Regions from separate parts of the Halanaerobium sp. genome, predicted to be linked through region 2. Evidence: riboswitches for the same ligand, from Rfam matches in the RefSeq annotation. Region 2 holds a riboswitch; the other holds the start of a gene.
The links. A riboswitch is a leader RNA that binds a small molecule or an ion and turns the genes downstream of it on or off. The one in region 2 is predicted to bind fluoride.
Positions count from the first base shown of each region.

Region 1 (10,893 bases), on a different contig from region 2:
TCATATTTAACTGGAAATCTGGCTTTCACTTTTGGTTCCTTAGTTATTGTTCAAAGCTTTGTGATGCTGCCTTTATTTATTCATACTTTAAAAAATTCCTTTGTTGAAATCAATAAGAATCTTATAGAAGCGGCTATGGTGGAGGGGGCAGCAGAAAATGATCTATTATTTAAAGTATATTTACCTCTAAGCCGGCGGGGGTTTACTACTGCCTTAATTATTTCAATCTTAAGAGCAGCCGGAGAATTTGGGGCAACAATTATTTTTGCAGGTAATATGAGTGGAAAAACTCAAACTTTAACTACTGCAATTTATAGTTTAAGCCAGACCAACCTTTCACAGGCAATCGCACTGGCAGTGATTATGCTGAGTGCTTTTTTGCTGCCTTTATTTTTAATGGAATTTAAGATTAAAAAGTGATTTAACCCGATCTGTTAATTTGATTATTTGGAATTTCTTGACTTTTGACCGCTGATTATATAAAATAATAACAGTATTCAAAATTTTTATGATATTATTTTTTTAATTTTGTGCAATCGTTTGCGCATTGAAACAAGGAGGGCCAAGATGAATAAAAAATTTAGAAAGTATTTATTTAAAAATTTAATTTTAGCTATTATTCTGATGCTTCTGCTTAGTTTTTCAACAACTGTACTGGCAGAACAGGTTAAATTTTCTTTTAATCCAGAAGAAGTTGATTTTGAGGGGGAAGTGAATGCAGTATATCTTGCTGGTTCATTTAATGACTGGCAGCCAGCTGCTGAAAAGATGAAAGGGCCGGATGCAGATGGTAATTATATTTTAGAATATAATCTGCGCCCGGGTGAGCATCAGTACAAATTTGTCATCAATGGTGAACACTGGTTTCATGATCCAACTAATGAGCTGACAACAGCTGATGGACACGGAGGAAAAAACTCAATCATTAATATTGGTGAAAAAGACTTAGAAGAAGCTCAGGTCGGTGATGGTGAGATTAATAAAGAATTTGTTTTACATAATCCCGAAAATAGAGTGTATTTAAATAAATTTAATGAGGATAAAGTTGAGATCAGGCTGGAAACCAGAAAAAATGATGTAGAAACTGTAGCTTTAATGACCAAAATTGGTACTGAGAGAAACCAAAAACAGATGAGTCATTACAGTGCAGATAATAAAATTGATTACTGGACAGTTTCGCTCAACAATTTGGATGAAGCTCTGGAGTATACTTTTTTAATTAAAGATGCTGATTCCGAGCTGCTTTATCATCAAAATGGCAGCGGGTTTAATAACTTAAAATATTTTTTCTATGATCCTTCTGAAGTAGAGAGCTTTAAAACTCCAAAATGGGTGCAGGATGCTGTTTTTTATCAAATTTTCCCTGATAGATTTTATAATGGAAATCCAGCTAATGATCCAGAATTAATTGAAACCTATAAAAGCAACGAACAAAGATATAAAAATATAGTTCCAGAATGGTATCAGGGAATTAAAGAGAGTGAGAGTCATCAGCTTAACCCAGATAATTTTACTGATTTAGATCCATCAATTCACCCTAAATCAGGCTGGCATGTTTTCTATGGTGGTGACCTGCAGGGAGTTGAGCAGAAATTTAATTATTTAAAAGAGCTCGGCATTAATGCAATTTATTTTAATCCAGTTTTCGAAGCAACTGCAAATCACCGCTACAATACAGCTGATTATGGAAAAATAGATGATAATCTGGCAGTAAAGGGAGATTTTGAAGCTTCTGAAGCTTATTTTGAGAAGTTTATAAAAAACGCACATCAAAATGGAATTAAAATTGTACTGGATGCAGTTTTTAACCACAGTGGTTTTGAGTTTTTTGCCTTTGAGGATGTGGTAGAAAACGGAAAAGACTCAGAATATAGTGACTGGTTTTATATTGAAGATTATCCAGTGACCACATTATATGAGCAGCGCACTGAAAACATAGAGCCAAATTATCAAGGCTGGGCAGGCTATGGAAATCATCCGGTTCTGAATTTAGATAATCCCGAAGTAAAAGATTATATTTATAAAATTACAGAAAAATGGATGGATCCTAATGGTGATGGAGATCCCAGTGATGGAATTGACGGCTGGAGGCTTGATGTTGCAAATGACGTTAAAGCCAGACACCCGGAATTCTGGCAGGAGTGGAGAAATTTTGTTAAAGAAATAAATCCAGCTGCCTATATAACAGGTGAAATTTGGAATAATGCTGCTCAGTATCTGCAGGGTGATGAATTTGATGCTGTTATGAATTACCGCTTTAGAGAGGCAGTCCTTGCATTTATCGCTGAAGAAAGAATAGATGCTCAGGATTTTATTAATAGAATTAATGAACCAAATTTAGATTATCCAACTCAGGCTGTTTTCAGTCTTCAGAATTTAATTGACAGTCATGATACGGAAAGATTTTTATACAGCTCTGGGGGTAATAAAGAAAAGCTTAAAATGGCTGCAGCTCTCCAGTTTACCTATCCAGGGGCTCCAATGGTCTATTACGGAACTGAAGTTGGCTTAAGTGGCGCTTCAGACCCGGATACACGCCGTACAATGCTCTGGGAAGAAAGACCAAATGGAAATAGTCCTGATCAGGAGCTATATCAATATTACAGCAAATTAGCCAAAATACGAAAAGAAAATAAGGTTTTACGAACAGCAGGAGTCCAATTTGAAGCTGTAGATAGTGAACCAAAAGTCGTGATTGTAAAACGAGAAGATGAAAATGGTAAAATATATACAGTTTTAAATACATCCCAAACAGCTAAAGAGATAAATTTAAAGCTTAAAAATGAAGTGCGGGCTATAGATTTACTGTCTGGAAAAGAACATCAATCTGATTCAGAAGAGTTAAGACTAAAATTAGAAGGTTATTCTACTGAAATCCTAAAAATTAATTAATAGTTCAAAAAAAGAGGCTGTACTGTTTATTTAACGATAATCACTTTAAATCACAAAATTAAGTGCAGTCTCTTTCAACAATTAGCTTGACAATCTCCTATAAAAAGTTATAAAATCTATATTAGACCGTAAAATTGTGGGAGTGATTTTTGTGAGTGATTTATTAATAATGACACCCGGCCCAACTGAGGTCAGCGAAGAGGTTAGACGGGCAATGAGCCGCAAAATTACCAACCCAGATCTTGATCCTGAATTTTTTGATTTTTACCTTGATGTCAGCTCAAAACTGCAGCAGGTATTGAAGACAAAAAATGATGTGATTATTATGAGTGGGGAGGGAATTTTAGGTCTTGAATCTGCCTGTGCTTCTTTAATTGAACCAGGGGATAGGGTTCTGGTCCTGGATAATGGAATCTTTGGCAGAGGTTTTGCAGATTTTGCTGATCTTTATGGTGCAGATGTTACAAGGTGGGAATTCCCATATAAGCAAGAGATTGATATAGATAAATTAGAAGCAAAGTTGGCAGAAGAAAATGATTTTAAATTTGCTACCTTTGTTCACTGTGAAACTCCTACTGGGGTAATAAATAATGCAGAAGAAATTACTAATTTATTAAATAAAAATAATATTTTATCAGTTGTAGATTCTGTTTCTGCAATTGGTGGTGTACCTATTGAAGTTGATGAATGGGGGATTGATATTATACTTGGTGGTTCTCAAAAATGTTTATCGGTACCACCAGGACTTACATTTATGAGCGTTAGTGATGCAGCCTGGGAAGCAGTTAATAATCGTGAAACAGCTGTTAGAGGTTATTATACCAATCTTCAACTCTGGCAGAACTGGTATGAGGAAAAATATTTCCCCTATACTCAGGCAATTAGTGATATTTATGCTCTGGATGCTGCTTTAAATAAATGGCTGGCAGATAAAGAAGTTTTTCAGCGCCACAGTAAAATTGCCGGTGCAGTAAGAAGTGCTATAAAAGAATCCAATCTAAGTTTATATGCAGAAAATGGTTATTCTGACACAGTAACAGCGATAGAAATACCTGAGGGGATAAGCTATCAGGAATTAAATCAGCTGATGACAGAAAGTCATAATGTAATGATTGCAGCTTCACTGGGAGAATTCGAAGATAAATTAATTCGGATTGGTCATATGGGAGAAAATTGTTATGAAGACAAACTTTATCGAACTTTAAAAGCATTTGATCATAGTTTAAGAGAGCTTGGCTTTGATCTAAATGTAGAACTACATAAAATTTTTGTAAATGAAATGAATTAAGGGGATGGAGCACCCCCTTTAACCACTGTTAGATGATGACAGTTGATGGCTCCTATCTAGTTAGGGATTTCCCTATCTGGATGGGAGCCTTTTTTTATTTCTTATTCGTTGGTACCAGGTACAAAACGGCCGTTTTGTACCTGGTACAGGAGAAAAAATTCACAATCAAGGAGAGATTACTTTGGCTTTAAGTTTAGCATTAATTATTCTATTTGCTTTATTATTTGGGAGATTTTTTGATCGCTTAAAACTTCCTGCTTTACTGGGAATGCTTTTAATTGGTATTTTACTGGGGCCTTATGGTTTTGATTTAATCAGTCAGGATATCTTAAATATTTCTTCAGATTTGAGGATGATTGCCTTAATAGTGATTTTGATTAGAGCTGGTCTGGGGATAGAAAAAGAAACACTAAAAAAAGTAGGAGTACCTGCAGTTAAGTTGAGTTTCATTCCTGGTTTAATGGAAGGTGCAGCAGTAATAATAGCTGCTGTTTATCTGCTCAATTTCGAGTTCATTGAAGCAGGAATTCTGGCTTTTATCATTGCTGCAGTTTCACCAGCAGTAGTGGTTCCTCAGATGTTGTCCTTAATCGAACAGGGGAAGGGGGCAGCCAAAGGAGTTCCAACACTTGTTTTGACAGGTGCTTCGGTTGATGATGTAGTTGCAATTACTATATTTTCAGCCTTTTTAAGTATTTATGGCGGGCAGCAGATTAATATTTATAGACAGATATTAAATGTACCTTTAGCCATATTTTTAGGAATAATTTTGGGCACAGTAATCGCCTTATTTTTAATCTATATTTTTAAAAAATATCATATTCGTGATACTAAAAAAGCACTTTTGATTTTAAGTTTTGGTATTTTAATGAACTCCCTGGAACATTTTTTAGAAGGAATTATTCCGATTGCTACTCTGCTTGGAATAATGGTAATTGGGTTTGTGATTCAGGAGCGTTATTCAGTTTTAGGGAAAAGACTTTCTTCTAAATTCAATAAAATCTGGGTTTTTGCAGAACTAATGTTATTTGTTTTAATAGGAGCTGAAGTTAATATTCAGCTTGCATTTGAATCAGGACTTTTAGGTTTAATCATCATTGCAGTTGGTCTTACTGCCAGATCGGTCGGTGTTTTAATTTCTCTGATGGGGACAGAACTTAATTTAAAAGAGCGGGGTTTTTGTGTGCTTGCCTATACACCAAAAGCAACAGTTCAGGCGGCAATTGGTGCAATTCCGCTGGCTGCTGGAGTAGCTTCTGGAGAATTAATTTTAGCACTGGCTGTATTATCGATTGTGGTAACAGCACCTCTGGGCGCTGCAGCTATTAAAACTGCGGGTAGACACTGGTTGAGTGGTAATCCTAATACTTAATTAAATTTAAAAAATAAAGTTGCAGATTTGTGATTTGCCTCACTGACTGTTTTTGAACATTTGATTATAATAATTTTATAAGATAAAATATTGTTAATAGGTGTCAGCAGGAGGTTAAATTATGATAGCAGCAGTGATTAATATATCTGCTTTAGTTTTAGTTCTATTTTCATTGATTAAAGATAAAGAAAAATCAAAACAGGCGTTAAAAATTGCAGTTTCAAAAGGATTAGGCCTGGCTCCTCAGCTTATTTCTTTGGTTGCAGTAATTGGTATTATTTTTTCATTTTTACCGCCGGAGTTAATTAAAGAATTTTTAGGAGGAGATTTTTCTTTGATACAGGTTGGGGGAGCAGCATTATTTGGAGCAGTTATGATGATTCCAAGTCTGATAGCCTTACCTTTAGCAGGCTCTTTAATTGATGCAGGGGCATCTTATACACCGGTAGCAGCTTTTATTACTACTTTAACGATGGTTGGTTTTGTGACAATACCAGTTGAATTAAAAGAATTAGGTAAAAAGATAACAATTTATCGGAATGGACTGGCTTTAATTTTTGCAGTGATAATTGCTTTTATGATTGGGGTGTTTATTTAATGGCAGCAGCAAATAATTTAGAGAATCAAAACAAAAAAATAAACAGGAAAAAATGGCGGCTGAAAAAAAACAACAAAAATTTAATCAAAATATTAAAAAGACAATTAAGACTATAATTTTCTGGGGAATAGTACTGGCAGCTTTTAGATATATATTTCCAGATCGCTTTCCCGCAGCTATTTCGATGTCGTCCCGCTATTTAAAAGAGATGATTTTTGTTTTTCCAGCTGTTTTAGTAATCATGGGGCTCGCTGATCGCTGGGTACCAACGTCAATGGTAGAGAAATATCTGGGGCATAATTCCTCATTTCAGGGTAAATTTTTAGCAGTATTTTTAGGAACACTACCAACAGGACCAATGTATGTCGCTTTTCCAATTGCTGCAGAACTTCTGCGAAAAAAAGCAAGTCTCTCCAATGTGATAATTTTTTTAGGGGTTTGGGCTTCACTAAAAGTACCTCAACTGGGAGTAGAAATTCAATTTGTAGGTCTTAAATTTTCAATTCTGCGGTTTATATTTACACTTATTTCAATCTTTATAATTGGTCTTTTGATGGAAAAGATCATAGATACTTCTGAATTTACTGGAGCTGAATGATAAATATTAGCTTGAATAAGAGTCAGGATAAATTTCCTGACTTTTTTATATCAAGAACTTAGTATAAATTCAATATTTTTATATTTACTCTAGTTATTAACATTTGATTAAAATAGTCGAGGTGTGATATTATTAACTTAGGATAAATATAAGGTTTTCTCGCCCTCAAAAGACTGAAAATTCACAAAAATATAGCCAAATTAGTTAAAATTATCACAAAAGGAGTTGGTTTCCTGTGTCTAAAGCCAGATCATTATTTTATCAGGACAGTTTATTAGAAAAGTTACACGAAGTTCAAAGTACCTATGGTTATATTCCAGAAACTGTAATTAAAGAACTGGCAGAAAAGTATCAGCTGCCGAGAGCAAATATCTATGGTGTTATTTCATTTTACTCAATGTTTTATACTGAACCAACGGGAAAATATATAATTAGAATTTGTGACAGCATATCCTGCCATCTTAATCAGTCAGAATCTGTTTTGAAAGCAGTAAAATCATATCTAAATTTGGAAAGTCATCAGACCACAAAAGATAAAAAGTTTACACTTGAAGTCGTTGAATGCCTGGGCCACTGTGGAGAAGGACCTGTAATGATGGTGAATAATAAAATTTACACAAAAATAGATGGAAATAAGGCTCTTGAAATTTTAGGTGGCTGTATCTAATTTAAATATTTTGTTTGGATAAGTGTTCAAAATAAGCATCTCTGAAAGGAGAGAGATTATGGTTTCTGAAAAATTATATCTTAAAGGAGATAAATTACTCAATATCCTGGATTATGATTTTAAATCAATAAAAAATGCTCTTCGAATGGGACGGAAAGAGACTATTCAAAAAATCAAAGATTCTGAACTTAAGGGCCGGGGTGGTGCAGCTTTTCCGACAGGACTCAAATGGCAGTTGGCTTCTGAGGTTGAAGGAGAAGAAAAATTTCTTGTCTGTAATGCAGATGAGGGTGAGCCGGGTACTTTTAAAGATAGATATTTATTAGAAGAGAGACCGCTTAAAGTTTTAGAAGGAATTATGCTTGCAGCTTTTGCTATCGGTGCAGATAAGGCCTATATCTATATCCGGGGTGAATATACAAGAGCAATTGAAGTCTTTACTGAAATAATTGCAGCTGCCAGGAAAAACAAAATTTTAGATAGTAAGATATTTGATAGTAATTTCAAATTAGAGATAAAGCTGGTCAGGGGAGCTGGGGCCTATGTATGTGGTGATGAAACTTCATTATTGAATTCTATTGAGGGAAAAAGAGGACGCTCCCGGATCAAACCGCCTTATCCAATTCAGGAAGGCCTGTTTAGTCAGCCAACAGTTGTCAATAATGTAGAAAGTTTATGCTGTGCTGCAGAAGTCTTAAATCCTGATTCTGAAGAATTTGCAAATCTAGGAATTGAAGGCAGCCGCGGCACAAAACTGCTGTGTTTAAGTGGAGATCTAAATAAACCTGGTTTGTATGAGGTTGAATTTGGGAAAATTACTCTCCAGGAAATTATTTATGATTTAGCCGGAGGTATTAAAGCGGGAGAAAATTTAAAGTTTGTTATACCTGGTGGGATTTCAACCGCCCTAATTACAGCAAAAGATTTAGACTTTCCCTATAGTTATCAGGCTTTTGAAAAGAGGGGGAGCAGTCTTGGCTCAGGTGCAGTAATTGCAGTCAGTAAAAAACATGATCTCTTAGATTTGATGTTAAATGTGTCTAGATTTTATATGGATGAAACCTGTGGTACCTGTTTTCCCTGTCGTGAAGGGAATAGGCAGATCAATAAAATATTAAAAGAATTTAAAAATAGTGGGCAGAAAATCGATGCCGAATTGATTTCCGATATTGGTAATACAATCAGGCTGGCAGCCCGCTGTGGCTTGGGTCAGTCCTCACTTAACTTTATTAGCTCAGTTATCGAAAACTATGGACAAGAGTTAAAGATTGGAGGTAAGATTTATGCTTAAGGCAGTAATTGATGGAATTGAGATGGAGCTAAAAGAAAAGATGAGTATTTTAGATGCAGCAAAGAAAGCTAAGATAAATATACCAACCCTCTGTTATGAAGAAGGGCTTTCAATTTATGGTGGCTGCAGATTATGTGTAGTTGAGATTGAGGGAGAAGAGCTGCTTAAGCCTGCCTGTGCAACTGATATTCAGGCTGGTATGGAAATTAAGACTCATTCTAAAAAAGTAAGGAACTTGAGAAAAAATTTATTTGAATTAATAATTGCGACTCATAATATTGACTGTCAGCTTAATTGTTTAACCTGCAGTCGGGCCAATAATTGTGAACTAAAAAATATTGCTGAAGATATTGGAGTATCTAAGATGAGGCTGGATCCAATTAAAAGAGGAGAAGGTATTGATAATTCTAGCTATTCAATTATTAGAGAACCTGAAAAATGTATCAGCTGTAACCGCTGTATAAGAAAATGTGAAGAAGTTCAGGGAATAGGAATTTTCACTACAGCAAATAGGGGCCCGGAAACAGTTGTTACAACTTTTAAAAATAGAGGAATGGGTAATGTAGAATGTACTAACTGTGGTCAGTGTATACTTTCCTGTCCTACAGGTGCCTTACATGAGCTTTATCAGAAAGATATTGTTTTAGACATTCTAAGTGATCAGACAAAACATGTAGTGGTACAGACAGCTCCGGCAGTTAGGGTAGCAATTTCGGAACCTTTTTCCAATCAGGCGGGAGATATTTCTACCGGCCAGCTGGTCACAGCTTTGAAAAGACTAGGTTTTGATGCAGTTTTCGATACTAATTTTACTGCTGATTTAACTATTATGGAGGAGGGAACAGAGTTAATTGAAAGAATAAATAGTGGTGGTAAACTGCCTTTGTTTACCTCCTGCAGTCCGGGGTGGATTAAATTTATCGAGCATTTCTACCCTGAATATTTAGATAATCTTTCATCTGCTAAATCACCGCAGCAGATGTTTGGAGCTTTAGCAAAAACTTATTATGCTAAAGAAGCTGGAATAGATCCGGAAGACATTGTTGTTGTTTCAGTAATGCCCTGTACAGCTAAAAAATTTGAAGCTAAAAGAGACGAGATGGCTGGAGATGTGGATTATGTTTTGACAACCAGAGAACTGGCTGCAATGATCAAATCAGCTGGAATTGATTTTCTTAACCTGGAAGAAAGTGAGTATGATGAACTGCTGGGAGTTTCCTCCGGAGCAGCAGATATTTTCGGTACTACAGGTGGAGTTATGGAGGCAGCTCTTAGAACAGCAACTGAATTAATTACGGGGCAGGAGTTAGAAAATATAGATTTTGATAGTGTAAGGGGGTTAGAGGGAATAAAAAAAGCTGAAGTAGAGATTGGAGAACTGAAATTAAAAGCCGCAGTTGCTCATGGTCTTGGTAATGCACGCAGAGTAATGGAAATGATTAAAGAGGGCGAAGAATTTGATTTTGTAGAATTTATGGCCTGTCCTGGTGGCTGTATGGGTGGAGGAGGTCAGCCAATTTCCTGTGCTGATAATGTATTAGAAAAGAGACAGCAGGCAATTTATAGAATAGATAAGGAGAAAAAGCTGCGCAAATCTCATGAAAATCCCTATATTAAAAAGCTTTACGACAATTATTTAGAAAAGCCAGGCAGTGAAAAAGCTCATAGGCTGCTGCATACTAAATATAAGGCCAGGAAAATTTAATGTATCCATGGATATTTGTTGACAGTTTTTAAATTTAATGTTAAACTAAATCACAATAATAACAAAATAGCTTATCCTTTTAAATCAGTCCAGAGAGGCTGGCAAAGGTAGAAATGTAAGTTGAGAAATTCTGGGATGACTCCAGAAATTTAGCCTTACTATGTCAATTTTAACCTTCAAACCATACTTTCTGGGGAGAAGGTTTTATTTTTATCAATAAACTTTAGTAAATTACTTAAAAAACAACTTAAAGTAGTAAAGTAGTAAATTATACTGTTGGAATTAAGCTAATGTTTTTAGCAAACAAAAAGTGGAGGTAGTTAAATGAAAAAAGCAAAACTTGTTCTAGAAGAAGGGAGTATTTTTACAGGTGAACTTTTTGGTGCGGAAAAAGAAAGTGCAGGCGAAATAGTTTTCAATACCAGCATGACTGGTTACCAGGAGATTCTTACTGATCCCTCTTATAAGGGAGAAATTGTCTG
Region 1 is NZ_QBLR01000096.1:1,076-11,968, reverse strand. Features, by position in the region: gene CI949_RS10785 (molybdenum ABC transporter permease) at 1-420, shown strand, start outside; gene CI949_RS10780 (alpha amylase N-terminal ig-like domain-containing protein) at 568-2,892, shown strand; gene CI949_RS10775 (alanine--glyoxylate aminotransferase family protein) at 3,044-4,180, shown strand; fluoride riboswitch at 4,172-4,242, shown strand; gene CI949_RS10770 (cation:proton antiporter) at 4,362-5,552, shown strand; gene CI949_RS10765 (permease) at 5,674-6,150, shown strand; gene CI949_RS10760 (permease) at 6,203-6,748, shown strand; gene nuoE (NADH-quinone oxidoreductase subunit NuoE) at 6,984-7,415, shown strand; gene CI949_RS10750 (NADH-quinone oxidoreductase subunit F) at 7,474-8,706, shown strand; gene CI949_RS10745 (NADH-dependent [FeFe] hydrogenase, group A6) at 8,699-10,411, shown strand; gene carA (glutamine-hydrolyzing carbamoyl-phosphate synthase small subunit) at 10,736-10,893, shown strand, end outside.
Region 1: another riboswitch for fluoride. It lies ahead of CI949_RS10770 (cation:proton antiporter); the one in region 2 lies ahead of crcB (fluoride efflux transporter CrcB).

Region 2 (4,303 bases):
TATTAGACCGTAAAATTGTGGGAGTGATTTTTGTGAGTGATTTATTAATTATGACACCCGGTCCTACTGAGGTCAGTGAAGAAGTTAGGCGCGCAATGAGTCAAAAAATTACCAATCCCGATCTTGATCCTGATTTTTTTGATTTTTACCTTGATGTTAGTTCTAAATTACAGCAGGTAATAAAAACCAAAAATGATGTGATTATTATGAGTGGGGAGGGAATTTTAGGACTTGAATCTGCCTGTGCTTCCTTAATTGAACCGGGAGATAAGGTTTTAGTTTTAGATAATGGAATCTTTGGTAGAGGATTTGCAGATTTTGCTGATTTATATGGAGCTGAGGTTACTAAATGGGAATTTCCATATAATGAAGAAATTGATACCAATGAATTGGCTGAAAAGTTGGCGGCTGAAAATGATTTTAAATTTGCAACCTTTGTTCACTGTGAAACTCCTACTGGAATTATAAATAATATTGGTGAAATTACTAAATTATTAAATGAACATAATATTTTATCTATTGTTGATTCAGTTTCTGCGATTGGTGGAGTTCCAATTGAAGTTGATGAATGGGGAATTGACATTATTTTGGGAGGTTCGCAAAAGTGCCTATCAGTGCCTCCGGGGCTCACTTTTATGAGTGTTAGTGATGCTGCCTGGGATGCAGTAAATAATAGAGAAACTCCAGTTAGAGGTTATTATACCAATTTGCAGCTCTGGCAGAACTGGTATGAAGAAAAATATTTTCCTTATACTCAGGCAATAAGTGATATTTATGCTTTGAATGCAGCCTTAGATAAATGGTTAGAGGATCAAGAAATTTTTGCAAGACACAATAAAATTGCAGAGGCAGTTAGAAAAGCTATTGCTGAATCAAATCTTAATTTATTTGCTGAAAATGGTCATTCTGATACAGTTACAGCTATAGAAATTCCTGATTCAATAAATTATCAGGAGCTAAATCAGCTGATGACAGAAAGTCATAATGTTATGATTGCAGGTTCATTAGGAGAGTTTGAAGATAAATTGATCCGGATTGGACATATGGGAGAAAATTGTTATGAAGAGAAGTTATATAGAACTTTAAAAGCCTTTGATCACAGTTTAAGAGAACTTGGTTTTAATTTAAATATTGAATTACATAAAGTTTTTATAAATAAAATGGACTAAGGGGATGGAGCTCCCCTTTAATTACTGTTGATTTAACAGATGATGGCTCCTATCTTATAGGGATAACTCTATTAAGATAGGAGCTTTTTTATTTGTAAGGTTATTAAAAACTAAAATTTAAATTTTTAAAAAAATATAAGAATAGGGTGATAAGTTTTGTTTAATATCCTTTATATTGGTTTAGGAGGTTTTTTTGGTGCTATAGGAAGATACAGTATCTCAAAATGGATTGCAAACAAATATAGCAGTATTTTTCCATATGGTACTTTAGCCGTTAATTTAGTAGGTTCATTTTTGCTCGGGTTTTTGATTACATATTTTTTAGATAAAAGCACATTGAATCCTCTATACAGGACAGCTATAACAACTGGTTTTTTAGGTGCTTTAACCACCTTTTCTACTTTTGGTTTTGAAACTATAATGTTGTTTGAAGATGAAAGGTATTTTTTTGCTTTAGTTAATATCTTCTCAAATTTATTTTTGGGTCTTATTTTAGTATTTTTAGGAATTAAACTGGCTAAACTTATTTAGCTTTAAAATTCATTTATAAAGAAAGGGGATAATGATGCAGATAAACGGTAAGGGAAAAATTCTTCGTATTTATATTGGCGAAACTGACAAGTGGGCTAAAAAACCTCTATATCATGAATTGATCAAAATGTTCAAAGAAAATGATATGGCTGGAGCAACAGTTTTTAGAGGTATTGAAGGTTTTGGTTTAAATAGTCGTATTAAATCTTCTCATATTTTACAGCTTTCAGAAGATTTGCCGCTCGTAATTGAAACAATTGATACAGAAGAAAAGATAGAGAATATATTACCCAAAGTTAAAGAAATGGTCAAAGAGGGACTAGTTACAATTGAAAATGTGGAAGTGATAAAATATGAAGCAGAAAAATAAATATTGAATAGATATTAATATTATTGACATAATTTCTTGATTTATTTCCAAAATAATATTTTTAAAATTCAAAATAATATGTTAAAATATATTTAGACATAAATATATTTAAATCGACATAAAAAGATATTTTTATACAAATAAAAGTTACATAATTCACAAAGGAGGAGTATTATGTCTTTAAATTTAAAAGAATCACATGAATATGAAGCCGAACTAAAAAATAAATTAAAAAAATATTCGGGTCATAATTATGAATTAATTGAGGTTTTGCATGAAGCTCAAGAGTTAATAGGTTATTTACCAAAAGAAGCTCAAAAAATCATTGCTGATCATTTAAATTTGGCACCTGGACGGGTAAATAGTGTAGTCTCATTTTATAATCATTTTTCAGAATATTCTAAAGGTGAGTTTCAAGTTTCTCTTTGTAAAGGTACTGCCTGTTATGTTAAAGGTTCTCAAGATATTATTAAAAAAATTGAAGACAAATATGGGATTAAATCAGGTCAGACAACAGAAGATGGTAAAGTGTCATTAAATGTTGTCCGATGTTTAGGTGCTTGTGGGCTTTCTCCAGTAATGACTGTAAATGGTAAAGCATATGGATTACTTAACCCAGAAAAAGCAGTAAAAATTATTGAAAATTATTTAAATGGTAAAATAAAGGAGGAAGGAAATGCTTAAAATAGAAGAATTAGAAGAAATCCAAAAGGGCTTATTTGATAAATATTCTGGTATAAAAAAAGATAGAATAATTATTGGTATGGGTACCTGTGGAATTGCAGCTGGGGCAGAGGAAATACTTAAAACAGCACAAAAAGAAATAAAAAAATTAAATTTAAAAGATATAGAAATTTCTATAACTGGTTGTTTGGGTATTTGTGCTGAAGAGCCAATTATGGAAATTCGAACTAATAATGAGCGATATATATATGGTAATTTAAACCCAGAAAAAACTAGAGAAATTTTAAAAACACATTTAGGGGAAAGAAATATCATAAATCGTTGGCTAATTGATCAAAATAGTGATTTTTTTAGCAAACAAAAAAGAATTGTACTCAAAAATTGTGGAAATATTAATCCAGAAAATATTGAAGAGGCAATTGCAAATCATGGTTATCTTGGACTTGCTAAAGCTTTAAAAAGTTTTAGTCCAAATGAAGTAATAGAAATTATTAAGAATGCAAAATTGAGAGGTAGAGGTGGTGCAGGTTTTTCAACTGGATTAAAATGGGAACTTGCAGCTAACAATAGTACTCAGGAAAAATATTTGATTTGTAATGCTGATGAAGGTGATCCAGGTGCTTTTATGGATAGAAGTATCTTAGAAGGTGATCCCCACAGACTTTTGGAGGGAATGGCATTAGCAGCTTATGCCATTGGAGCTTCGAGAGGATATATTTATTGTCGGGCAGAATATCCATTGGCAATTAAAAGATTAAAAAAAGCAATTAAATCAGCAGAAGGAATGGGGTTACTTGGAGAAAATATTTTAGATAGTGGCTTTGATTTTAGAGTTAATATTAGATTAGGGGCAGGTGCCTTTGTTTGTGGAGAAGAAACTGCACTGATTGCCTCTATTGAAGGAAAAAGAGGAGAACCGCGTTCTAAACCACCATTCCCAAGTGAATCGGGTTTATTTGAAAAAGCAACAGTTATTAACAATGTTGAGACTTTAGCTAATGTTCCTGAAATAATACGTAAAGGCAGTGAATGGTTTAAAAAAATTGGAACAGAAGCAAGCCCAGGTACTAAAGTTTTTGCTCTAGCTGGAAAAATAAAAAAGAATGGTTTGGTAGAAGTTCCAATGGGAACTACTCCAGGTGAAATAATATTTGATATTTGTGGTGGACTTGAGAATGATGCAGAATTCAAAGCAGCCCAAACAGGTGGACCTTCTGGTGGATGTATTCCAATAGAACATTTGAATGTTCCAATTGATTACGATTCACTTAAAGAGTTAGGAACAATAATGGGATCTGGAGGTTTAATAGTAATGGACACTCAGACCTGTATGGTTGATTTAGCAAAATATTTTATTGATTTCTGTAAAGACGAATCATGTGGTCAGTGTACATCCTGTAGAATTGGGACAACAAGAATGCTTGAAGTTCTAGAAAAAATCAGTGAAGGCCGTGGTGAAAAGCAGGATTTAGATTTACTTATAGAAATGGGAGAAGTAGTCAAAGACTCTTCTTTCTGTGGTTTAGGTCAGTCTGCTCCTAACCCAGTT
Region 2 is NZ_QBLR01000277.1:227-4,529, reverse strand. Features, by position in the region: gene CI949_RS17295 (alanine--glyoxylate aminotransferase family protein) at 33-1,169, shown strand; fluoride riboswitch at 1,161-1,228, shown strand; gene crcB (fluoride efflux transporter CrcB) at 1,326-1,700, shown strand; gene CI949_RS17285 (DUF190 domain-containing protein) at 1,735-2,070, shown strand; gene CI949_RS17280 (NAD(P)H-dependent oxidoreductase subunit E) at 2,245-2,754, shown strand; partial or broken gene nuoF (NADH-quinone oxidoreductase subunit NuoF) at 2,747-4,303, shown strand, end outside.